2 linked regions of the Phreatobacter stygius genome follow. The protein of the gene in region 2 interacts with the protein of the main gene of each other region in a pairwise test. Links are inferred from orthologs where the notes say so. Each region holds a gene or a part of one and is shown on either strand. Other genes may lie near its edges.

Region 1 (16,955 bases), 4.0 Mb from region 2 along the record:
ACGCCTCTCTTTCCGGAATTGCAGGCGCGCCTCGACAAGCTCACCGCCGGACGTGACGTCGGCCATGCCTTGTTACGTGATTGGCCCGATGCGACAGCTGGCCGGCCGCTTCCCTGGCCGGCGCCGAAGGGCGGCCTGGACTTCATGATCAAAGAGGTTCGCCGGATCTGCAAACTTGCAGATCTGCCGGAGGAGATCACCTTCGCCTCATTCCGGCACGGCGGCTACACCGAGGGCGGCGACGCCGAACTGACCGATTCAGAGTTCCGGGCGACCAGCGGCAAGGACGCCACCACCCTGCCCCTCTATGTGCATCGAACCGTCAAACAAATCGCCACGGCGCAGAGGAAGCGGCGGGCTGTGCGTGAACAAAACTAGATTCTTTTGTCGTAACGCTGTGTCGTAACGCCCGCGCGCCTGAGAGGGCGACGAATCCGCAAACCCATACAAACGCTGGAAAGTGAATGGCGATCCCGGCAGGGCTCGAACCTGCGACCAACAGCTTAGAAGGCTGTCGCTCTATCCAGCTGAGCTACGGGACCGGATGACTCACTTGGCACGGGCCCCTATGGGCCCGCGGCAACGGCTTGGCAAGATCACGATCAGGATCCGGCCGGGAAACTCAATGCGTCCAGGCGCCCATGCGATTGAACTTGAAATTGTCGGAATAGGCGGCCAGCCGCCGCTTCGGCACCTCGGCCTCGAACACCTCGTAAGCGAGGCCGTTCTTTTCGGCATAGGCGATCGCCTCGTCCTTCGTCGCGAAGTCGAGGCGCAATTGCTGGCGCATATCGGTCGAACTGGTATAGCCCATCAGCGGCTCGACGGTGCGCGGCGTTTCCGGCTCGAAATCGAGCCGCCAGTCCTGGGTCTTGGCCTGACCGGACTGCATCGCGGTCTTGGCGGGTCGGTAGATGCGGGCCACCACGTGAAAGCCTCCCCAAGTGGGCCGGAAATGGTCGGGGCGACTGGATTCGAACCAGCGACCTAGAGTACCCAAAACTCTCGCGCTACCAGGCTGCGCTACGCCCCGACGTCCTCGCAATAGCCGAGCCTCCGGGCCGCGGCAAGCCACGGCGGCGATCCTCGACCATGCTCAGGTTCCAAAAAAGGGGTGTTCGACCAGATCGCCCGCGGACAGGCCGAGCCGGGCGGCCGTGCCGCCGGCAACCTCGAGCACGCCCTTGACCGGACCGGTCGAGGAAATCAACGCCTCGGACAACGGCGTGGTGTTTTCGGCGATGTGGCGAATGGTGCCGTCGGCGCGGATGAACATCATGTCGAGCGGGATATAGGTGTTCTTCATCCACATGCTCACCTCGGTCTCCGCCGGGCCGAAATCGAACAGCATGCCGCGACCATCGGCCAGGTCCCGGCGGAACATCAGGCCGCGTGCGCGCGTCTCGGCGGTATTGGCCAGTTCAAGTGCGAATTCGTGGCGTTGCCCGGACCGGGTGGCGATCACCAGCCGGTTCATGACGCCGCGCGCCAGCGCCAGGCGCGGCGCCACCAGGAAACAGGCCCCCGCGGCCAGCACCGCGCGGCGATCGATCGTCATGGATTGTCCCGTTCAGCGCTCAGTGCGAGGCCGGGAAAGCCGCCCCGTCGGGACGGACCTCGGCGGCCATCAGGCCTTTCGAGCCGTCACCATAACGCACCAGAACCCACTGGCCCGGTCGCAATTCCGTGAGCCCGTAGCGGCGCAGGGTTTCCATATGGACAAAGATGTCGGGCGTGCCCGGGCCGCGCGACAGGAAGCCGAAGCCGCGCAGCCGGTTGAACCACTTCACCTCGGCCCGTTCCAGCCCGCTGGTCGGCGTCACCGAGACATGGGTGCGCGCCGGCGGCATCTGGGAGGGATGAATGGCGGTCGAATCATCCATCGACAGCACACGGAAGGTCTGCAGGCCACGTTGCCGGGCGGTTGCCTCGACCACGATGCGCGCACCCTCATAGGCCGTCTGGAAACCATCGCGCCGGAGGCTGGTGACATGCAGCAGCACATCCGCCCCGCCGCCGTCGGGAACGATGAAACCATACCCTTTGGCCACATCGAACCATTTGATGGTGCCGGAAATCTCGACGAGATCTCCCGGCGCTTCCTCAATGGTCGTCTGGGCATCGACCCGCGCGTGAAGGTTGTTCTTGCCGCCCTGGCCGTCCGGATCCGAACCGTCCGACGTCATCACGCTCACCGCCGCTCTATTGGAACCGTTGGCCCCGGTCCCACCCCGCCTGATTCTCTAACAAAAGGATAACATCGCCCTTGCGGCAGCAAAGCCATAAAATGGCGCCACGTTCCAATTACGAACACATTTGGTGGATGCCGCGTTGCGATCGGTCAGTGAACGCCCGCAATCGCCAGATGTTCCATCAGCTGATCCAGCAAAGTGCCGATGTCGGCTGATATCACCAGGTCGGCGATCTCGTCGAGCGGTGTCGCCTCGCGGTTGATGATGACGAGCCGTGCGCCGCTGCGCTTGGCGGCCACCGGCAGGCCGGCCGCCGGGTGGACCACCAGCGAGGTTCCGATCGCGATGAACAGGTCCGCCTCGACCGACCAGTCGAGCGCCAGGCGCATCTTGTCCTCGGGCATGGCCTGGCCGAACGAAATGGTTGCAGCCTTCACCGGCCCACCGCAGGCCGTGCAGTCGGGCGCCGCGCCGCCGCCGGCGTCGAAGGCCGCCTTGACCCAGGTGAGCTCGTAGCGCCGCGCGCAGTCGAGGCAGGTCGCATAGGTGCCGTTGCCGTGCAATTCGACCAGCCGGTCGTCGGGAACCCCCGACACCTGGTGCAGGTTGTCGATGTTCTGGGTGACGATGCCGGCGAGCCGCCCTGCCCGCACCATGGCCGCGAGCGCCCGGTGGCCGCGGCCGGGCACCGCCGCCTTGAAGCTCTCGTCCATGACGAACTTGCGCCGCCAGGCCTCGGTGCGCGCCGCGCGGCTTGACACGAAGGCCTCGAACGGGATCGGCTTGTTCTTTGTCCACAGGCCGCCCGGCGAGCGGAAATCCGGGATGCCGCATTCGGTCGAAAGGCCCGCGCCGGTAAAGGCCAGCGCACGGCTGGATTGCCTGACGAGGCTTGCCAGATCGGTCGCCGCCGTCTTCAACTCCGCGTCCATTCTCAATCGCCCCTCACATCAGATCAAAGGGAGGTCGCATGCGCTACCTGCACACCATGGTCCGTGTCACCGATCTCGACCAGTCCCTCGATTTCTACTGCAACAAACTGGGTCTTGTGGAGGTTCGCCGCACCGAATCCGAGAAGGGCCGGTTCACTTTGGTGTTCCTGGCGGCCCCGGAGGACCGCAAGGGCGCCGAAACCGCTGGCGCCGCCTTCGGCAGCCGCGGCGCGCCGCTCCTGGAACTGACCTATAACTGGGACCCGGAAACCTATACCGGCGGCCGCAGCTTCGGCCATCTCGCCTATGAGGTCGACGACATCTACGCCACCTGCGACAAGCTCCAAAAGGCCGGCGTGGTGATCAACCGGCCGCCGCGCGACGGCGTCATGGCCTTCGTCCGCTCGCCCGACAACATCTCGATCGAGCTCCTGCAGAAGGGCGAAGCCAAACCGTCAGCCGAACCCTGGGCCTCGATGCCCAATACCGGCGCCTGGTGAGCCCTTGTTCGCCTTGAATCCCGATGTCGTCGATACCGGCACGCCGCCCATTCCGGCAGCGCGCGCCTGGATGACCCGTTACGACGGCGCGCATGGCGCGCCGATCGACCTGTCGCAGGCAGCCCCCGGTTCGGCCCCGCCACAGCCGCTGCTCGACCGGCTCGCCGCCGCCGCCGGCCGGCCCGACACTGCCCGCTACGGCCCGATCCTCGGCGACGATGCGCTGCGGTCGCGTTATGCCGCCGAGGTCAGCACGCTCTATGGCGGCCGGATCGCGGCTGACGACATCGCCATCACCGCCGGCTGCAACCTCGCCTTTCTCGCCGCCGTCCTGTCGGTCGCCCGGGCCGGCGATGCCGTGCTGCTGCCCTCCCCCTGGTATTTCAACCACCAGATGACCTTGAACATGCTCGGCATCGAGGCGCGGCCGCTGGCCTGCGACGCGGCAAGCGGTTTCGTGCCGGATCCGGCCGCAGCCGAAGCGCTGATCGATGCCCGCACCCGCGCCATCGTGCTGGTCACGCCCAACAATCCGACCGGCGCGATCTATCCGGAGGGCGTCATTGCCCGTTTCGCCGCGCTGGCGCGGGCGCGCGGCATCGCGCTTGTTATCGACGAGACCTATCGCGACTTCTTGGGCACCGGCGCCAACCGCGCTCATGGCCTGTTCACCGATCCGGCCTGGCGCGACACGGTGATCCAGCTCTATTCCTTCTCCAAGGCCTATGCGGTGCCCGGCCACCGGGTCGGCGCCATCACCGCCGGACCCGCAGCACTTGGCCAGATCCTGAAAGTCCTCGACAGTTTCCAGATCTGCCCGGCCCGGACGGCCCAAGGTGCGCTTGCCTGGGCGATCGAGGGCCTCAGCGACTGGCGCGCCGCGACGCGTGCCACCATCAATGCCCGGATCCAGGCGTTTCAGGCCGTCCTGCAGGCCTGTCCGGGCTGGACGATCTCATCGATCGGCGCCTATTTCGCCTATGTTCGCCATCCCTTCGGCGACGAGCGCGCCGAACGGGTCGCCGAGGCGCTGGCCACCGGGCGCGGCGTGCTCGGCCTGCCCGGCAGCTATTTCGGTCCGGCGCAGGAAGGCCACCTGCGCTTCGCCTTCGCCAATGCCGACGAGGCCGCCATCGCCACCTTGCCCGCGCGCCTGAAGGAGTTGCGGCTCTAGGCCGCCCTTCGGCCGACCGGCGGAGACGATCGCATGGCTGGAAAATCGACCGCCATTGACCGACAGTGCGACCATCCAGGCTGCGTCTGCGGACGGGAGGCGTTTTGATGCCGGTAGACGTGCGAGCCGCCACGGAGGCTGATCTCGACAGGCTCGTCGAGCTCAATCAGGTGGTTCAGGGTCTCCACGCCGCGCTCTATCCAGGCGATTTCAAGCCGACGGCCGATCCGGTCGAGATGCGGACATTCTTCGCGGCCCGGCTGGATGGACCGCACAGCGCCATCGGCATCGCCGAGACCGACGGCATCCCTGTCGGCTACGTCCTGTTCGACGTGCAGGTGCGCCCGGAAACGCCACTCACTCCGCCGCGGGCCCGCCTCTATGTGCAGCACATCGCGGTCGCAGCGGCGGCGCGTCGTCGTGGCGTTGCCGCGGCCCTGATGCGCTATGTCGAAGGCCGCGCGCTTTTTGAAGGCATCGACGAGATTGCGCTCGATATCTGGTCCGCCAATCTCGATGCGCAGCACTTCTTTGCCGCCCAGGGTTTCGCCGCCTTCAACGTGACGCTGCGCAAGACGCTCGCCGAACCGCGCTGAGGCCGCCGCTAGGCTGGCCCGCCCCAGGTGATCGTCACGGCATCGGCCGAACGGTCGGCCGGACCGTGATAGACCGCCTCGATATTGTTGCCGTCGGGATCAAGGAGGAAGGCGGCATAATAGCCGGGATGGTAGGTCCGTTCGCCCGGGCCACCATTGTCGGTGCCGCCCGCCGCCAGGCCGGCCTGGTACCACCGATCGACGGTGGCGCGATCAGCCGCCTGAAACGCCAGGTGAATGCGGCTAGATTGTTCGCCGACATCGACCCAGAGCTCGTCGGCATGGAAATGCTGGCCGCCGTCGGTGACCTGAATGCCCAGAACATCAAGCACGGCGGTGTAGAAGCGCTTGCTGGCCGCCAGATCGCGCGTTCGCAAATGCACGTGGTCGATCAGTCGTCCGCGTTTCAGCTCCATGGCCTTTGCCTCCTCGCCTCACATCTCCATCACCGCCTGGACGCCAGCCACCGCCTTGATGGCACCGGCGATCTGCGGCGAGACCGCGAAACGGCCGGGCAGCTTCACCTCGACCTCGCTTGCGGCATCGGGCAGGCGCAGCACCAGGCTGACCTCGCCGTCGCCCTTGGCGACCAGGCGCTTGGCGATGCTCTCGATCGCGCCCGGCTCCTCGACGAAAACCCGAAAACCCTTCTGGACCTTGATGGCCGCGGCATCCAGCGGTTCGACGGTGAGGAGCCGGACGCGCACGTCTTCGCCCTGCAGCTCGGCGCCGACCGACAGCAGCACCGCCTGCCCCGGCTCCAGGAGATCGCGATAGAGCGCCAGTCCTTCGGAGAACAGCACCGCCTCGTAATGGCCCGACGCATCCGACAAGGTGACGATGCCCATCTTGTTGCCGGTCTTGGTGCGCCGCTCCTGGCGCGCCGTCACCACCCCGGCGAGCCGGCCGGCGCTGGCGCCGCCGCGCACGCTGCGCGCGAAATCGACGAAGGGTTCGATCCGCAGGCGTTTCAGCGCCGCCTGATAGTCGTCGAGCGGATGGCCCGACAGGAAGAAGCCGATCGCCCTGTATTCCTCGTCGAGCCGGCGCGCCGGCAGCCAGGGTTCGACGTCGGGCACCCGGATCGCCGAAGCCCCGCCCGCGCCGAACAATTCGTCCTGGCCGATCAGCCGGCCCTCGGAACTGCGCTGCGCCTCGGCCAGCACCTGCTCGACCGCTGCCACCGCGCGCGCCCGGTTCGGCTCGAGCGCGTCGAAGGCACCGGCCGATGCGAGGTTTTCCAAAGTCTTGCGGTTCAGCGTCTTCGGGTTGATGCGCTGGGCGAAATCGGCAAGGTCGCGGAACGGCTCGTCGCCGCGCGCCTGGACGATGGCCTCGACGGCCTGCGTGCCAACCCCCTTCACCGCGGCCAGCGCATAGAGCACCCGCCCCTCGGCGACGTCGAAATGCACGCCGGAGCGGTTGACGCAGGGCGGCTCGAGCGTGATGCCGAGCCGGAGCGTCTCGCGCCGGAATTCCGACAGCTTGTCGGTGTTCGACAATTCCAGCGTCATGGAAGCGGCCATGAACTCGACCGGATAGTTCGCCTTCAACCAGGCCGTGTGATAGGATACCAGCGCATAGGCGGCCGCGTGGCTCTTGTTGAAGCCATAATCGGCGAATTTCGCCAGAAGGTCGAAAATCTCGTCGGCCTTGGCCTTGGCCATGCCGCGTTCGGTGCAGCCGGAGACGAAGCGCTCGCGCTGCTTGTCCATCTCGGCCTTGATCTTCTTGCCCATGGCGCGCCTGAGCAGATCCGCCTCGCCGAGCGAATAGCCCGACAGGATCTGGGCGGCCTGCATCACCTGTTCCTGGTAGACGATGATGCCGTGGGTTTCGGCCAGCACCTGCTCGAGCAGCGGGTCGGGATACTCGGCCTTTTCCTGGCCGAGCTTGCGCGCGCAATAGACCGGGATATTGGCCATCGGGCCCGGCCGGTAGAGCGCCACCAGGGCAATGATGTCCTCGAAGCGGCTGGCCTTCATCTCGACCAGCGCCTTGCGCATGCCCTGGCTTTCCACCTGGAACACGCCGACCGTCTCGCCCCGCGCCATCATTTCATAGCTCTTGGCGTCGTCGAGCGGGATGGTGGCGAGATCGACCGCGATGCCGCGCAGCTTGATCAGGTCGATCGCCTTCTGCAGCACGGTCAGCGTCTTCAGGCCGAGGAAGTCGAACTTCACCAGGCCGGCCTGCTCGACCCATTTCATGTTGAACTGGGTGACCGGCATGTCGGTCTTGGGGTCTCGGTAGAGCGGCACCAGTTCGACCAGCGGCCGGTCGCCGATGACCAGGCCCGCGGCATGGGTCGAGGCGTGGCGGTTCAGGCCTTCGAGCTTGACCGCGATATCGAACAGGCGCTTGACCACCGGCTCTTCGTCGCGCGCGGCCTGCAGTTTCGGTTCGCCCTCGATCGCCTTGTCGAGCGTGATCGGCGCCGTCGGGTTCTGCGGCACCAGCTTGCACAGCTTGTCGACCTGGCCATAGGGCATTTCCAGCACCCGGCCGACGTCGCGCAGCACGCCGCGCGCCTGCAAGGTGCCGAAGGTGATGATCTGGGCGACCTGGCTGCGGCCGTAACGCTCCTGGACGTAGCGGATCACCTCGTCGCGCCGGTCCTGGCAGAAGTCGATGTCGAAGTCCGGCATCGACACGCGTTCCGGGTTGAGGAAGCGTTCGAACAGCAGGTTGAAGCGCAACGGATCGAGATCGGTAATGGTCAGCGCATAGGCGACCAGCGAGCCGGCGCCCGAACCACGGCCCGGCCCGACCGGAATGTCGCGCTGCTTGGCCCATTTGATGAAGTCGGACACGATCAGGAAGTAGCCCGGGAACTGCATCTTCTCGATGATCGAGAGCTCGAAATCGAGGCGGTCCTCGTAGGTCTTGACGGTCAGGCCCTCGGCCGGCCCATGGGCGGCGAGCCGGCGCGCCAGGCCTTCCCGCGACTGCCGGTTGAGCTCGGCCACTTCATCGACCGGCTCGCCACCCGGCTCGAGCGAAAAGCGCGGCAGGATCGGCTTGCGCGTGCGCGCCCGATAGTGACAGCGCCGGGCGATCTCGATCGTGCTGTCGATCGCCTCCGGCAGATCGGCGAACAGCGCGACCATCTCGGCCTGCGTCTTGAAACGGTGGTCCGGGGTGAGGTGTTTGCGTTCGGGATCGGCCAGCACCCGGCCGCCGGCGATGCAGCCGAGCGCGTCATGGCTCTCGTAATCGGCGGCGCTGCCGAAATAACATTGATTGGTGGCGACCAGCGGCAGGCCGCGGCCATAGGCCTCGGTGATCAGCGTCGGTTCGACCGCCCGCTCCTCGTCGAGCCCGTGGCGCTGCAGCTCGACATAAAGCCCATCGCCATAGATGGCGGTCAGCCGGTCGAGCCGGGCGCGCGCGAGATCGCTCTGATTGTCGCGCAAGGCCATGTCGATCGGCCCGCGCGGACCGCCGGTCAGGGCGATCAGGCCGCCGGCATGGCGCTGCAAGGCCGCCAGGCCGACGCTCGGGTCGCCGACATCGGTGCTCTCCATGAAGGCCATGGAGGTCAGTGCCATCAGGTTGCGATACCCTTCTTCGCTCATCGCGAGCAGCGCGATCCTCGGCTTGATGCCGCCGAGATTGGGCCGGCGCGGATCGACCTCGCGGTCGGCGAAATCGACGCCCAGCGTCAGTCCGGCGATCGCCTGGATACCGGCGCCGGCCAGCTTGTCGGACAGTTCGAGTGCCGCGAACAGATTGTTGGTGTCGGTCACCGCCAGCGCCGGCATGCGGTCGGCTGCGGCGAGCTTGGCGAGCTTGGCGATGCCGAGCGCGCCTTCGAGCAGCGAGAAGGACGAGTGGACGCGCAGATGTACGAAACGTGGTGGAGCCACGGTCGTCCCTCCCCTTGGCAGTGAGTCTTGGTCACCACCAGCTTTGCCCCGCGCCGCGGCGGCGATCAATCGCCACTGACGCGAAGCTCCCCGCACTTCACAAGCCGCTTGCATCGCGGCCGTCGATAGCGGGCGAATGGCAAGCCGATCAGAGGCCCTGGATTGCCTGTGCCCAGACCGCGACCATGCCGGTGAACAGTCCGAGCGCGGCGAGCGCCGCCATGTCTTCGATGAATGTCCGCACCATCAGTGCCTCCTTCGTCATCCGTTGACCCAGCGATCATGTTCGCAATTTGTTCTCACGACAAGTCATGAGAACAAACAAGCAACCCATGTGGTGAACAAAAACTTCCGCCGGTGCGGCAAGAGGATGTCGGCGCGCTGATGAGACCGGAGCCCGGCGCGTTGGCTGCTGCCTGCGCCTCGACCCTTCCGGATCGACCAGTATGAAAAGCACACGCCACGACAAGGTGTTGGACCATCGTGCGGAATCGCATTGACAGGTTCAGCGCCGGCTGTAGGTGCCGCTCATCTGGTTCTCCGGATCGACCAGCCGCAGCGCCTGTTGGCCGGGCGCGCCGGGGTCGGCGACCAGTTGCCAGGTCAGCGCGCGCGGCGCGAGGTCGCGGGCCTCCAGGTTCCAGGTGCCGGTCAGATCCGGCCGGCAACCGTTCGACGACGTGTAGGTGCCCGACCGCGTCAGGAAGACCAGCGTCGGGCCATTGACCTTGATCGTGCCGCGCTTGCGCGTCAGCGTCCGGATCTGGCCGCAGCCCTCGACGCGCGACGTCTCGACCAGCGCATGTTCGGCCTGCCCGTCGGCTCTGATGGTGAAGGACATGCTGCCGCCGCTATCAGGAGAACAATGGCCGAGCGGGTTGCAATAGTTCCCGATCGCCACGCTGAAGGCCCAGGCGCCGACGAGATCGGCCGGAACGGCCCGATCCGGCACCCCCGTGGCGCGCGCGGCCTGGATCGCGCCGGCCCGGTCCGGCGGCCCGCCGACCCCGAGGAGCCCGATCAGCAACGCCTTGGCGAGTGCCGCCGGCGGTCGGCGCCCGGATGCCCCGGTCCCTCGTCTCCCTGTCACCACGGCCTCGCTTCCCTGGAGGCGTCGCCGGCCTCCTCCCTGGCGCCTGGCGGCAGCCCATCGCGGAGATCGGGGCGCCATTGTTGCAATGACGACACGGCCCGCGTGCCGAAGGCTCGTCGGGCTGAAATGCGCCTTGGCTTCGATACCGCCGGCTTGGCGCTGATCCGCGAGCACCCTAAATAGGACCGGTCGGCCGGACTTGGGCGCAGCGGAACATCGATACGGACAGGACGGCCCTGAATGGACGAATGTGCATCCTTCGGATTCTCGACCCGCAATATCCCGCCGGCCGAGCGCATCGACGTGCTGCGCGAGGTCTATGGCCGGGCCATCCTGCGGGTTGACATCGAGTCGCTGGATGACGATCCGTGCGACATCGAGGTGCAGCTCCGCTCCATGCCGGAGCTGAGCTTTGCGACCGGCACCGCCGCGCGGCAGCGCTGCGCTCATCCGACGGGACTGGCCGACAGCGACGACCTGATCTGGCTCGCCGCCCTGTCCGGCGGCGGGGTCATGCGCCACCGCGGACGGGAGGCCGAGATCAGCGGCGGCGACGCGATCATGACGACGAGCGCGGAAGCCGGCAGCTTCACCTACCGTTCCGACCTGCGCTTCCTGAGCCTGCGCGTGCCGTCGCGCGTGCTGGTGCCGATGGTCGGCGACCTCTCGGGCGTGCTGATGCGCACTTTGCCACGTGACCTCGAGGCACAGCGCCTGCTCATCGGCTATCTCGGGATGCTCCAGGCCATGGACATGCCGTCGGGCCCTGCCCTGCGCCAACAGGTGGCGACCCATGTCCACGACCTCCTGGCGCTCACGCTCGGCGCCAACAGGGATGCCGCCGAAACCGCCAAGGCGAGAGGCTTGCGGGCCGCCCGGCTCGATGCCGTCAAAGCCGACGTCACCAGGCGGCTGGGCGACCCCGGCCTGTCGGTCGAGGCCATCGCCGCGCATCACGGCATTTCCGAGCGCTACGTGCGCAAGCTGTTCGCGGCGGACGGCTCCTCGTTCTCAAACTTCGTCCTGGCCGAACGTCTGGCGCGCGCCCGCCGCATGCTGACCAACCCGCGCCTCGCCGGCCGGTCGATCAGCACGATCGCCTATGATGTCGGCTTCGGCGACCTGTCCTATTTCAACCGCTGTTTCCGCCGCCGTTTCGGCGGAACGCCGTCGGATATCCGCAAGGCTTCGAATTCGGGCGATTGAGACGGCGCTTTTCGCTTCGTCATGGCCGTTGGCTTGTCCCGGCCATCCACGTCTTCCTCGGTCAAGACGATGCGTGGATGGCCGGCCCAAGGCCAGCCATGACGAGCGGGATGGTGACAGCCTAAAGCTCGACCACCAGGCCGTCGCGAATGGTGACGCGCCGGTCCATCCGCGCCGCGAGCTCCATGTTGTGGGTGGCGACCACGGCCGCCAGGCGCGAGGCGCGCACCAGCTGCGTCAGGGCCGAAAAGACATGGTCGGCGGTTTTCGGGTCGAGATTGCCGGTCGGCTCGTCGGCCATCAGCAGGCGCGGCGCATTGGCCACCGCCCGGGCGATGGCGACACGCTGCTGCTCGCCGCCCGACAGTTCCGCCGGCCTGTGGTTCAGGCGCTCGGCAAGACCGAGATAACCGAGCAGTTCGCCGGCCCGGGTCTTGGCTTCCTTCTTGGTCAGCCCGCGGATCATCTGCGGCAGCATGACGTTCTCGAGCGCGGTGAACTCCGGCAGCAGGTGATGGAACTGGTAGACGAAGCCGATCTCGGTGCGGCGGATGCGGGTGCGATCGCTGTCGGCCATGCCCGAGGTCGCGACGCCGCTGACATAGACCTCGCCGGCGTCGGGCGCTTCGAGCAGGCCGGCAATGTGCAGCAGCGTCGATTTGCCGGTGCCCGAGGGCGCGATCAACGCCACGCTTTCGCCGGGCCAGACCGCGAATTCCGCGCCCTTGAGGATATCGAGCGCGGCTTCGCCCTGCTTGTAGCTGCGCTCGACGGCCTTCAGCCAGAGCACCGGCGGTTCTTGTTCGGTCGTTTCACTCATAACGCAGCGCCTCGACCGGATCGAGCTTGGCGGCCCGCCACGATGGATAGAGCGTGGCCAGGAACGACAGGACCAGCGCCATGATCAGCACGGAAAAAGTCTCGCCGGTCGACATGTCGGCCGGAATATTGGTCAGGAAGCGCACGGTCGGGTCCCACAAGGTCGTGCCGGTGACCCAGGAGACGAATTCCTGGATCCTCTCGATATTCAGGCAGACCAGCACGCCGAGCGCGAAGCCGGCGAGCGTGCCGACCACCCCGATCGAGGCGCCGGTGATCAGGAACACCCGCATGATCGAACCGCGCGTCGCCCCCATGGTGCGCAGGATGGCGATGTCGCTGCCCTTGTCCTTGACCAGCATGATCAGGCCCGAGACGATGTTCAGCGCCGCCACCAGCACGATCAGCGTCAGGATCATGAACATGACGTTGCGCTCCACCTGCAGGGCCGAGAAGAACGTCGCGTTGCGCTGGCGCCAGTCGACGAAGAAGGTCGGCCGCTCCACCGCCGCCGAGGCCTCCCGCCGGTAGCGGTCGACCTGGTCGGGATTGTCGGTATAGACCTCGATGCTGGTGGCGTCGCCGTCGCGGTTGAAATAGGCCTGCGCCTCGGCGAAGGGCATGAACACGAAGGCCGAATCATATTCGGTCATGCCGACCTCGAAGATCGCCACGATCGGATAGGCCTTGATCCTGGGCGTCGTGCCCATTGGCGTCGAGGCGCCCTTGGACGAGACCAGGGTGAGCATGTCACCGAGCCTGAGGGAGAGCTGGTTGGCCAGCCTCTGGCCGACCATCACGCCCTCGGTCGTATCGAAATCCTCAAGGCCGCCCTGCTTGATGCTGGACGAGATCAGCGGCAGGCGCCGGAGATCTTGCGCCCGCATGCCGCGCACGATCACGCCGCCGCCGTTGAACGGCGAGGTCGCCAGCGCCTGGCCCTCGACGATCGGCGCCGCCAGCCGGATGCCGGGCACCCGCATCAGGCGCTCGGCGACCTCGGCATAGTCGGTCAGCGGCTGGTCGATCGGCTGCATCACCATATGGCCCTGGACGCCCAGGATCTTGCCCAGCAGTTCCTTGCGGAAGCCGTTCATGACCGCCATCACGATGATCAGGGTCGCCACCCCCAGCATGATGCCGATGAACGAAAAGCCGGCGATCACCGAAATGAAGCCTTCCTTCCGTCGGGCGCGCAGATAGCGCAGCGACAGCATCCATTCGAAGGGCGAGAAAGGTCTTGTTCCGGTTTGATCTGACATCGTGCGTTCGGTTTGGGCGAACCGCGGGCGCGGCTGCGTCCTGCACAAACTATCTGATTCAGGCCTTCTCGCGACCGCCTTCAGGCGGTTTTTCCAAAGCCCATGAAAGCCGCGGCCGATTTGCCTCCGGTTTCAGTTTGAAATTGACCGCTTCGGGCCGGGATGTAGCATCACCGCGCCATTCCCCTATGCCTCTTGGGACATCACGCGAGGGACCGAGCATGGCCGTCATCCAGCGAGAATTTTACCGCAGCGCCCGCGGCCCGTCGCCGGCCGACGAGGATTGGTGGGCACTGATCCTTGATCGCGCCAGCGGCCGCCTGTTCGTGCGCCACGAATGGCAAGCGACCCGCCACGGCGGCGTCGACGACTTCGAGATGGCCGAATTCCTGAAAGACGAAGGCGCCGCCCAAACCGCCCTGGTCGACAGCCTGTTCCGCGTTCACGCCGACGCCTAGCGGCTCAAACCCGGCTATTGCCTCGGTTCAGGCCGCATTGACCTTGCGAAACCGGTTGAAGAAGGCAAACGGCGCGCCGGACAACAGCACGTCGAAATAGCGCAACGACTGGAAATGGCCGTTGAGCGAAACCCTGGGCAGCGCGGTCAGGTGATCGCGATGTTCGGCGAAGATCAGTCCGGGCCGGGTGGTCACCGCGGTCTCGAAGCCGAGTTCGCGGGCCAGCTGGAATTCCCGTGGACCGGCCGAGGTCGGGTCGCCGACCGGATAGGCAAAGTGTTTCACCGGCCGGCCGAGCCGCGCCTCGATGATCGCCTTCGACTGCTGCATTTCATTGCGCGCGGTCTCGGGCGGAAATTTCGCCAGCATGTAATGATTGACCGTATGGGCGCCGAAGGTGACCAGCGGATCGGCCGCCAGCGTCTCGATCTCGTCCCAGGTCATGCACAGCTTGCGGCAGGTGTCGCGGAAGTCGAGGCCGTGGCGGGCGGCGAGATCGCGCACATAGGCGCGCAGCTCGGTCTCTGGCAGCGAGCGCAGCCACCAATAGATCTCCTGGTAGGCCTCGCGTTTGAGCGCCGCGGTCGAACAGTCGAAATGCACGACCTTGCCGGCGATCAGCGCCACCACCGCCCGCTGGGTGCGGATCGTCTGCTCCAGCACCAGCCACCACAACTCGCCGCGCTGTTCGGTGAAAGCTGTCGGCAGATAGATCGCAAACGGTGCCCCGTGGCGCTTCAGGATCGGATAGGCGAATTCCAGGTTGTCGCGATAGCCGTCGTCGAAGGTGAAGGCGACGAAGGGCCTGCCGTCATCACCTTCGGTCAGCCGGCGGCCGAGCTCGTCGAGCGTGACGATGTCGAAACCGCGCGCCCTCACCCGCTCGACCACGCTTTCGAGAAATTCCGGCGTCACCTCGAGCAGGGAATTGGGCGCGAAGTCCTGCCGCTCCCGCGGCCGGACGTGATGCAGCATCAAAATCGCGCCGATCCCGCCGAAGACCGGGCGCAGCACCCGATGCGCACCGGTGAAATACAGCGTTTCGAGACCCGCCTTGTAGGCGGACATCCGGATCCCGCTCATGGCGATGCATCAATCCTCTGGCCGGCCGCGCCGATCGCGCGGCAATTCCTCCAGCCACCATGCCGGCCATTGATTGAGATTTGGTAGTACTGCTTACATTCAGAAACATTTCGCGCGCATGAGTTGCAGCTGGCGGAGGCTGCCTGTTCGAGGCCTTCAGGCCGCCTGGACTTGGGCCCCCTTGGCCCGCGCCGCCTCCATGTCGGGCAGGAACACGGTCAACAGGCCCACCAGCGGCAGGAGCGAACAGATCCAGTAGACATATTCGATGCCCCTGACATCGGCGACGGCGCCCAGCACGGCGGCGCCGATGCCGCCAATGCCGAAGGCGAAACCGAAGAACAGGCCGGCGATCAGCCCGACCTTGCCGGGCACCAGTTCCTGGGCGAACACGATGATGGCCGAGAAGGCGGAGGCCATGATCAGGCCGATCAGCACGGTCAGCACCGCGGTCCAGGCGAGACCGCCGGCATAAGGCAAGGCCAGCGTGAACGGCAGCGCGCCCAGGATCGATCCCCAGATCACCAGCTTGCGGCCGAACCGGTCGCCGATCGGACCGCCGACAATGGTGCCGACCGCCACCGCGCCGAGAAACAGGAACAGCAGCAATTGCGAGTCGCGCACCGAGACGTCGAATTTCTCGATGAGATAGAAGGTGTAGTAGCTCGTCAGGCTGGCCATATAGACATATTTCGAGAACACCAGGACACCGAGCACGGTCAGCGCCAGCACGACCTTGCGGGTCGACAGCGCCAGCGCGGGCACCGCGACCGACCGCCCGGCCGCGGCAACGCGATGCCGGCTGTACCAATTGCCGACCTGCCACAACACCAGCATCGCGACCAGCGCCGCGATCGAGAACCAGGCGATGCTGGCCTGGCCCTTCTGCAGCACGATGAAGGCGGCCAGCAGCGGTCCGATCGCCGAACCGACATTGCCGCCGACCTGGAACAGCGACTGGGCAAGGCCGTGCCGCCCGCCGGACGCCATGCGCGCCACCCGCGAGGCTTCGGGGTGGAACACCGCCGACCCCAGCCCGACCAGCGCGGCGGAGATCAAGAGCAGCCAATAGTGATGGGCGACCGCCAGCAGGATCAGGCCGACCAGCGTGAAGCCCATGCCGACCGACAGCGAATAAGGCTGCGGCCGCTTGTCGGTATAGAGGCCGACCAGCGGCTGGAACAGCGACGCGGTGACGTTGAAGGTGAGCGTCAGCAGGCCGATCTGGCCGAAATCCAGCCCGAAATCAGTCTTCAGGATCGGATAGATGGCCGTCAGCAGCGACTGCATCATGTCGTTGAGCAGGTGGCAGAAGCCGAGCGCGGCAATGACCTTGAAGGCGGTATTGTCCGCGGCCGTTGGATCGGCCGTCGTGGCGGATTGGGTCACGGAATGCTCCATCGTCGAACGCTAGGGGGCCCGGCGGCCGGAGCGCGGGCGTTTCGAGTGCAGGATAGCGCTTGCGGACTGACCTGCTTGCGTGATCTGGTCTAGTTCTTTCGCGACTGGGCCAAACCGTGGACCGCCCCAAACGAGACCTGCTCCCGCGCCCCGGCCTCGACATCGACGGTCAGCGGCGCGCCTGGCTGGAGAGCACCGATGGCCATACCATCGCGCTCGCCAGCGACTATCCCAGGGGCTACCTGGTCAACAAGCACCGGCATTCGCGCGCCCAGCTGCTTTACGCGCTGGCCGGCGTGGTCACCGTCTCGACCGGCATCGGCCGCTGGGTCGTGCCGGCCGGCCATGCCTTGTGGATCCCGGCCGGCAT
Region 2 (7,371 bases):
GCAACGGCTCGCCCATGGCGAGGGATTGCCCTTGCCCGCCGCCCAGACCAGCGGCAGCGCCGGCATGGATCTGGTCGCAGCCTTGCCCGATGCAGAGCCCGTCACGCTCGCGCCACGCGCCCGGGCCGCCGTTCCGACCGGGCTGACCCTGGCCATTCCGGAAGGTTTCGAAGGCCAGGTGCGGCCCCGCTCGGGCCTGGCGCTCAAGCACGGCATTACGGTTGCCAATGCTCCCGGCACGATCGACGCGGATTATCGCGGCGAGGTGAAGGTCATCCTGATCAATCTCGGCGAGGAGCCTGTGACAATCCGCCGCGGCGAGCGCATCGCCCAGCTGGTCATCGCGCCGGTGACCCGTGCGACGCTGATTCCAGCTGATACATTGGATAAAACATCTCGCGGTTCCGGCGGTTTTGGTTCGACCGGGCGTTAAAGCACGACCCCTGCGTTGCAATCACAGGTCGTATGCAAAACTTGCCTATTCTGAGTCGGGCAACATGTGCTCACCTTACGCTAAGGGAAATCGACGTTAGCCCTCGACGCTGAGGTTTGCATGTCCGTCCTGTCCCGCCGCGGTCGCTTAGCCATAGCGGCCGTCGTCGATATCGCGATCTACGGCCGCCAGGCGCCCGTGGCCGCGAAAGCTTTGGCGCAGCGGCATGCCTTGCCGCCCCGCCATCTGGAGCCCCTGCTGCAGGGCCTCGTCCGCGCCGGCATCCTGAAAGGGTTGCGCGGGCCACGCGGCGGCTACGATATTGCCCGCGACCGTCGCAAGATCAGTTGCGGCGAGATCGCGCGCGCCGTCGCCACGGCCAGCGAGGACGAGCCCGAAGAGATCGCGCTGCTGGTCACCACCGTGGTCGAGCCGGCGATCGCCGAGGCCGAACGCCGGTTCTTCGCCGAGCTCGACAGGATTTCGATCGCCGAGCTGTGCGCCACTGTCGAGGCGCAGCCGTCGCTGGCAGTGGCCTGAGCCGGGCCGGATCGCCTGCCGGGATTTTGCCGGCAGGTCGCTGGTCGGCCGCCAGGGTTCAGGCGGCGCGCGAGAACACCTGGGCAAGCCGCTCCAGGGCGCCGTTCAGGGTCTCGTTCTTCTTGGCGAAGCAGAAGCGCACCACCGAGGTGACCGGCGTCTGTGCATAAAAGGCCGACACCGGGATCGCCGCGACGCCATGCTCGGTGACCAGCTTGCGGCAGAAGGCGACGTCGTCGGTAATGCCGGCGGGCGCGAGATCGATATTGATGAAATAGGTCGCCGCGCTCGGCAGGACCTCGAAACCGGCGCCGGCAAGCCCGGCCGCGAACAGGTCGCGGGCCCGCTCCAGGTCGGCGCGCATGCCGATGAAATAGTCGTCGTCCTTGGCCAGCCCATAGGCCACCGCAGCCTGAAGGTTCGGCGGCGTGGTGAAGGTGAGGAACTGGTGAGCCTTGGCCAGCACTTTCAGAAGGGCCGGCGCGGCCGCCACGAAGCCGACCTTCCAGCCGGTCAACGAGAAGATCTTGCCGGCCGAGCCAATCTTCACCGCGCGCTCGCGCAGGCTGTCGACGGCCAGCACCGAGACGTGCCTGGCGCCGTCGAAGATCACATGCTCCCAGACCTCGTCGGAGACGACGGTTGCGCCGAAACGTTCGCAGAAGCGGCCGAGCAGCTCCAGGTCCTCGCGCGGGAAGACCGAGGCCGAGGGATTGAGCGGATTGTTGAACAGCACGACCTTGGTCCTGGCCGAGAAGACCGCGGCGAGATCGGCTTCGTCGAAACGCCAGTGCGGCGGCTTGAGCGTGACGAAGCGCGGCACGCCGCCGGCCCGGCGCACCAGCGGCAGATAGGCGTCGTACATCGGCTGGAACAGCACGACCTCGTCGCCCGGCTCGATCAGCGCGAACAGCGCGCCGGCGATCGCTTCCGTCGCGCCCGAGGTGATCATCACCTCCTGGTCGGGATCGAGCTTCAGCCCCTGGAAGCGGGCATAGTGGGTGGAGACCGCCTGGCGCAGCTCCGGCAGGCCCATCATCGGCGGATATTGGTTCCAGCCCGAGACGACGGCCTCGGCGGCTTTCTGGCGCACGTCGGCCGGCCCCGGATCGTCGGGAAAACCCTGGCCGAGATTGATCGCGCCGGTCTCACGGGCGAGCTGCGACATGACCTCGAAAACGGTGGTGGGGATATCGGCGAAAATCGGGTTCATGAGAGCACCGGAACCAAGATCGTTCGTTTGGACGAACGGGGTGATCGGTATGCAGAAAGGCCGAAAAAGAGTCAATTCACCGGCATGGCCGGAAATTCGACGCTTAGGACGGCCGCGCGACGAAGGTCATGCGGTGCGGCGTCAGGCCGAGATTGACCTGATAACGCTCCGCCGCAAAACCGTGCTCGGCGAACAGGCCGAGCATGTCGGCCTGCGAATAGGTCGACAGGCCCAGCTCGCTGCGGATCTTGCGATAAGGCGAGATGGCGGTGGCGGCGAGGCCGGCGATTGCCGCGAACAGGAAGCCGTGAGCGGCGGCGTTGCGCAACAGCGAGCCGACATCGGCAACGATGCCGGTATCGGGCGAAATGACGTCGGCGATGACCAGCCGGCCCGATGGCTTCAGCTTGGCCCTGAACCGGTCGAGCAGGGCGCCGAGATCGGCGCGCGTCAGATATTGGATGAGCGAACTGACCATGATGAGATCGGCCGCGTGATCGGCCAGCACGCTGTCGAGCTCTTCCGGCAGCACGCTTGCAATGACATCCGGCAGGCCACCGAAATGGTCTCTCAGCCGGGCAACCACCGAAGGCGCGCCGTCGCACAGGACCAGGCGCCCGCAGGCCTGGGCGATCCGACCGGCCTCCAGCGCTTCGCCGCAGGCATAATCGAGCACCACCGCATCCGGCCCGGCGCCGGTTTCGGCGAGATGGCGGAGAATACCGTCGGCGATCGCCTTGTAGTGGACGGCCTTGTGCGTCGCGTTCACGTAGATCGCGTGTTCGCCGTCCCAGAAAGAGCGCCAATCGGTCATCGCGGCCTCGTCAATGCGAGGGACCCGTCAATCTGTCCGACAGCGCAAGGAACACGCCCGAGGTGACGAAGACCACATGGATGAGCAGCAGCCAGGTCACGTCGCGGTCCGTCATGGCGCCGATATTCATGAAGGCCTTGAGCAGATGGATCGCCGAAATGGCGACGATCGAGGCCAGAAGTTTGAGCTTCAGCCCCGAAAAATCGATCATGCCCATCCATTCCGGCCGATCGTCCTCGTGCACGTGGTGCATTTTGGAGATGAAGTTCTCATAACCGGAGAACACCACCATGATCACCAGATTGCCGGCCAGCGACAGGTCGACGAGCGTCAGGATGCCCAGAATGACATCGGACTCCTTGGCGGTCGGGATATGCATGACCAGATGCGCCAATTCGCGCAGGAAGGTGATCACCAGAAGCGCCAGGCCAATGATCAGGCCAATATAGAACGGCGCCATCAGCCAGCGGCCGGCGAACAGGAATTTCTCGATGCCACGCGCGCCGATCGATGGGGCGACGCGGGTCGGGGCGGGCGGCGTTTCGCTCATCCAGGTTTTTCGCACGGGCCTTCCGGCCGGGCAAGGGCGCGCGGCCTGAACGCTGCTATTCGCCTTCGCCGAACCGGTCGGCGACCAGGACGGCAATGGCGTCGATGGCTTCCGAGGCCTCACGGCCGGTCGCCCTGACGGTGATCGAGGTGCCAATGCCGGCGGCCAGCATCATCAGGCCCATGATCGAGGTGCCGTCGACGGTCTCGCCGCAGCGGGAAACGCTCACCGCGGCATCGAACCGGTCGGCGCAGGCGACAAATTTGGCCGAGGCGCGGGCATGCAGGCCGCGCTTGTTGAGAATCGGCACCTCACGGACGATCTCGCCCTCGGCGGCCGGCGCATCCGGCGGACAGTCGGTCTCGTTATCCGCCATCGGAAATCCCCTGCTCCTCCGTCGGCGCCTGCAGACGCTCTCGCCTTGTCGTCCACCCGCATCGCTCAATGACCCGCAAGCACGCGGCTGGCGATGTTGATATATTTGCGGCCCGCCTCCTGGGCGTGCAGCACGGCTTCCTGCAGCGGCTTCTCGCCGCGCACGGTGGCCAGCTTGACCAGCATCGGCAGATTGATGCCGGCGATCACTTCGACCGCACGGCCGTTCATGACGGAAATGGCCAGGTTGGACGGTGTGCCGCCGAACATGTCGGTCAGCACGGCCACACCGTCGCCGGTATCGACGTGATCGACGGCCGCGATGATGTCGCGACGACGCTGATCCATGTCGTCATTCGGCCCTATGGCCACCGTTTCGACCTGGCGCTGTGGTCCCACCACATGTTCCATGGCGGCGCGGAACTCGATGGCGAGTTGACCATGCGTGACGATGACGAGACCGATCATCCGGCACTCCGCGCGCCAAAACTTGCGCGCAATATCACGAAAGAGGCGGATATGATCACCATGTTACCGGCAAGCGCAAGGCCCACCGTTGCGAACGATTGCAGATTGGTGCGCCGCAGCAACACTGGCCTCATGTCATCGCCTCCCTTGCAATAGCGAGAGCACAAGCGGCAGCGGATCGCAACCCGGGGCCACGGGAAGCCGCGACACTATGACGCCTTCGACGACGGTCTGCAGCGCCAGGGGGTCCGGCATGCGGGCCGCATCGCCGGCATCGAGATCGACGACCAGACCGACCACCGCCATGGCCTCGTAGGCACAGGCCATCACGCCCCGGCCGCGCTCTTCGACCAGGCCCGCGATCGGCTGAGGTGCGCTGACCAGCAGCCGGCCGTGAGCCGCTTCGAGGCGGACCCGGTCGTCGGCGACAAGCCTGGCGAAAGCCAGCCCGCCGGAGCGCCCCGCGTCGATCAGGCCGAGCACCAGGCGCGACTTGCCGGCGCCCGAAGCGCCGCGGATCAGCACGGCCTTGGCGCCAACCAGGACGGCGCTTGCGTGAACCGTGCGGCCGGCGCTTTCTGGCATCGTCAGACCGCCGGCAGGCGCACGACGAAGCGGGCACCGAGGCTGGTCGGTTCGCCCTCGTCGTCATCGGGACCGGGCCGGTTCTCGGCCCAGATGCGACCGCCGTGGGCCTCGATGATCTGCCGGGAAATGGACAGGCCGAGGCCGGAATTCTGGCCATAATCCTGGTGCGGGCGATCGGTGTAGAAGCGCTCGAAGATGCGCTGCAGCGCATCGGGACGAATGCCCGGGCCGTCATCCTCGACGGTGATCTCGACGGCGCCCTTCAGCTTGCGGGCGGTGACCCTGACCTCGCCGCCGGCAGTCGAGAACGAGCGGGCATTGTCGACCAGATTGGTGACGACCTGGCTGATCCGGCTGTCATGGCCCGGCACGACGAAATCTTGCGGCCGGCCACCCTCGAAACTCAGGGAAACCTTGACGCCGTCGGCACGCTTGACCTCGTTGGCGATGGTGACAAGCGTGCTGAGCAGCTTGGCGACATCGACCTTGGTGGCCTCCTGGCGTTGCAGCTCGGCATCCAGCCGGCTGGCATCGGAAATGTCGGTGATCAGCCGGTCCAGCCGCCTGACGTCGTGCTGGATCACCTCGAGCAGGCGCGATCGCGAGGTGTCCGACTTGGCGAGCGGCAAGGTCTCGACCGCCGAGCGCAGGGAGGTCAGCGGGTTCTTGAGTTCATGGGCGACATCGGCGGCGAAGCTCTCGATCGAGGCGATGCGCGCATAAAGCGCGTCGGTCATGTCGCGCAGCGACCGCGACAAATGGCCGATCTCGTCGCGGCGGTGGCTGAAATCGGGGATTTCCTCGCGCGAGCGATGGTGGCGGCGCACCTTCTCGGCGCCGTCGGCAAGCTTGCGGACCGGGCCGGCAATGGTTCGCGCCATCAGGATCGACAGCACCACCATGACGAAGGCGGCGACCAGGAAGACGCGCAGCACCTGGAACCGCTCGGCGTCGATCACCGCGTCGATCTCGCCGCCCTGGGTGTTGAGCAGCAGCACGCCGAGCACGCCGCGGAAACGCTGGACCGGGATCGCTACGGAAACGATCACCTCGCCGCGGTCATTGACCCTGACCATGCTGCCCTTCTGGCCGCTCAGCGCCTGGGCAACCTCCGGATAGATCTTGCCGTTGCGAAAGCCGACATCGCGATAGATCGGGAAATCGCCGCCGCCGCGCAGGAAGCGGCGGACCTCGTTCCACCATTTCTCATAAAATGGCGGCTTCTGGCCGATCGGCGGCAGGTCGAAGGTCGAGATATCACCGCGGCCATAGAGGTTGCGGCTGTCGAGAATGAGATTGCCTTCGCGGTCATAGATGCGCGCCTGGGTCTCGGTTGGCCCGGTCAGGCGGCGCAGCACCGGGGCGACACGCTCGGGATTGATCGGGAATTCCAGGAGCGCGCTCGGATCGTCGACCGAGGCGCCGGAGCCGCCGAGCTGCATCTCGAACAGCTTGTCGGGATCGATCGGAATGACCGAGCCGTCGACCGCGGCGGATGCGGCAATGGCGCCGGCGATGATCTCGCCCTGCACCAGCAGGCTCTGCGCCCGCGACTCGATCAGGCCGGCGCGAAACTGCGACAGCCAGAGAATGCCGGAGACCAAGGCCACCAGCCCCGCCAGATTGAGCAGCACGATGCGGCGGGTGAGGCTGGAGAACGACCGGTTCAGCACCGCGCGCATGCCGCGCGCGAGCACATGGACGAGCCGGGTCCAGGGCCGCCCGGACCGCATGTTCAAGGCCACGGGCGAGCCTTCAAGAGCAGTTTGCGGCGTCCGATCGAGCATGAGCGTTGCAGCGAGGCGGTCCGCCTCACTCCTTGAAGCGGTAGCCGACGCCGTAAAGCGTCTCGATCATCTCGAAGTCGTCATCGACCACCTTGAACTTCTTGCGCAGGCGCTTGATGTGGCTGTCGATGGTGCGGTCGTCGACATAGACCTGATCGTCGTAAGCCGCATCCATCAGTGCGTTGCGGCTCTTCACAACGCCGGGACGCGTGGCCAGGGCCTGCAGGATCAGGAACTCGGTGACGGTGAGCGTCACCTGATGGCCGTCCCAGGTGCAGGTATGGCGCTCCGGATCCATGCGCAGCTTGCCGCGCTCCAGCACCTTGGCGTCGGTCTTGGCTTCGGCGGCCGGATCCTTGGCCTGGGCACGACGCAGCACCGCCTTGACGCGCTCGACCAGCAGGCGCTGCGAGAACGGCTTCCGGATGAAATCGTCGGCGCCCATCTTCAGGCCGAACAGTTCGTCGATCTCCTCATCCTTGGAGGTGAGGAAGATCACCGGCATGTCGGTCTTCTGGCGCAGGCGGCGCAACAGCTCCATGCCGTCCATGCGCGGCATCTTGATGTCGAGGATGGCGAGGTCCGGCGGCGACTGCTTGAATC

What was found.
Region 1: the proteins of E8M01_RS14930 (region 2) and dnaE interact in binary tests that used the Escherichia coli proteins (3 or more experiments, as listed by UniProt). The link is inferred for Phreatobacter stygius from one-to-one orthologs.

Annotation. Positions count from the first base shown.
Region 1 is NZ_CP039690.1:7,226,627-7,243,581, forward strand. Bases 5,629-9,579 are described here. They hold dnaE (DNA polymerase III subunit alpha), read right to left. Parts: upstream 9,264-9,579; coding sequence 5,829-9,263; downstream 5,629-5,828. Other genes in these bases: E8M01_RS34320 (VOC family protein), read right to left, coding at 5,629-5,810. Outside these bases: E8M01_RS34270 (hypothetical protein), read left to right, coding at 1-378; E8M01_RS34280 (ETC complex I subunit), read right to left, coding at 623-928; E8M01_RS34290 (DUF192 domain-containing protein), read right to left, coding at 1,097-1,558; E8M01_RS34295 (cold-shock protein), read right to left, coding at 1,578-2,186; E8M01_RS34300 (SIR2 family NAD-dependent protein deacylase), read right to left, coding at 2,342-3,124; E8M01_RS34305 (VOC family protein), read left to right, coding at 3,163-3,624; E8M01_RS34310 (aminotransferase), read left to right, coding at 3,629-4,798; E8M01_RS34315 (GNAT family N-acetyltransferase), read left to right, coding at 4,906-5,394; more of E8M01_RS34320, read right to left, coding at 5,403-5,628; E8M01_RS34330 (hypothetical protein), read right to left, coding at 9,769-10,353; E8M01_RS34335 (AraC family transcriptional regulator), read left to right, coding at 10,597-11,562; E8M01_RS34340 (ABC transporter ATP-binding protein), read right to left, coding at 11,684-12,382; E8M01_RS34345 (lipoprotein-releasing ABC transporter permease subunit), read right to left, coding at 12,375-13,643; E8M01_RS34350 (hypothetical protein), read left to right, coding at 13,865-14,101; E8M01_RS34355 (polysaccharide deacetylase family protein), read right to left, coding at 14,129-15,169; E8M01_RS34360 (MFS transporter), read right to left, coding at 15,341-16,573; E8M01_RS34365 (AraC family transcriptional regulator), read left to right, coding at 16,702-16,955. UniProt on the Escherichia coli protein: DNA polymerase III is a complex, multichain enzyme responsible for most of the replicative synthesis in bacteria. This DNA polymerase also exhibits 3' to 5' exonuclease activity. The alpha chain is the DNA polymerase catalytic subunit.
Region 2 is NZ_CP039690.1:3,194,683-3,202,053, reverse strand. Bases 110-2,998 are described here. They hold E8M01_RS14930 (aminotransferase), read right to left. Parts: upstream 2,187-2,998; coding sequence 1,032-2,186; downstream 110-1,031. Other genes in these bases: E8M01_RS14925 (class I SAM-dependent methyltransferase), read right to left, coding at 2,290-2,998; E8M01_RS14935 (RrF2 family transcriptional regulator), read left to right, coding at 554-973; dut (dUTP diphosphatase), read left to right, coding at 110-433. Also shown: more of dut, read left to right, coding at 1-109; more of E8M01_RS14925, read right to left, coding at 2,999-3,000; E8M01_RS14920 (TIGR00645 family protein), read right to left, coding at 3,011-3,550; E8M01_RS14915 (HPr family phosphocarrier protein), read right to left, coding at 3,606-3,926; E8M01_RS14910 (PTS sugar transporter subunit IIA), read right to left, coding at 3,992-4,393; E8M01_RS14905 (HPr kinase/phosphorylase), read right to left, coding at 4,529-4,978; E8M01_RS14900 (sensor histidine kinase), read right to left, coding at 4,981-6,768; E8M01_RS14895 (response regulator transcription factor), read right to left, coding at 6,794-7,371. UniProt on the Escherichia coli protein: Shows aminotransferase activity with methionine and histidine as substrates, and to a lesser extent also with phenylalanine.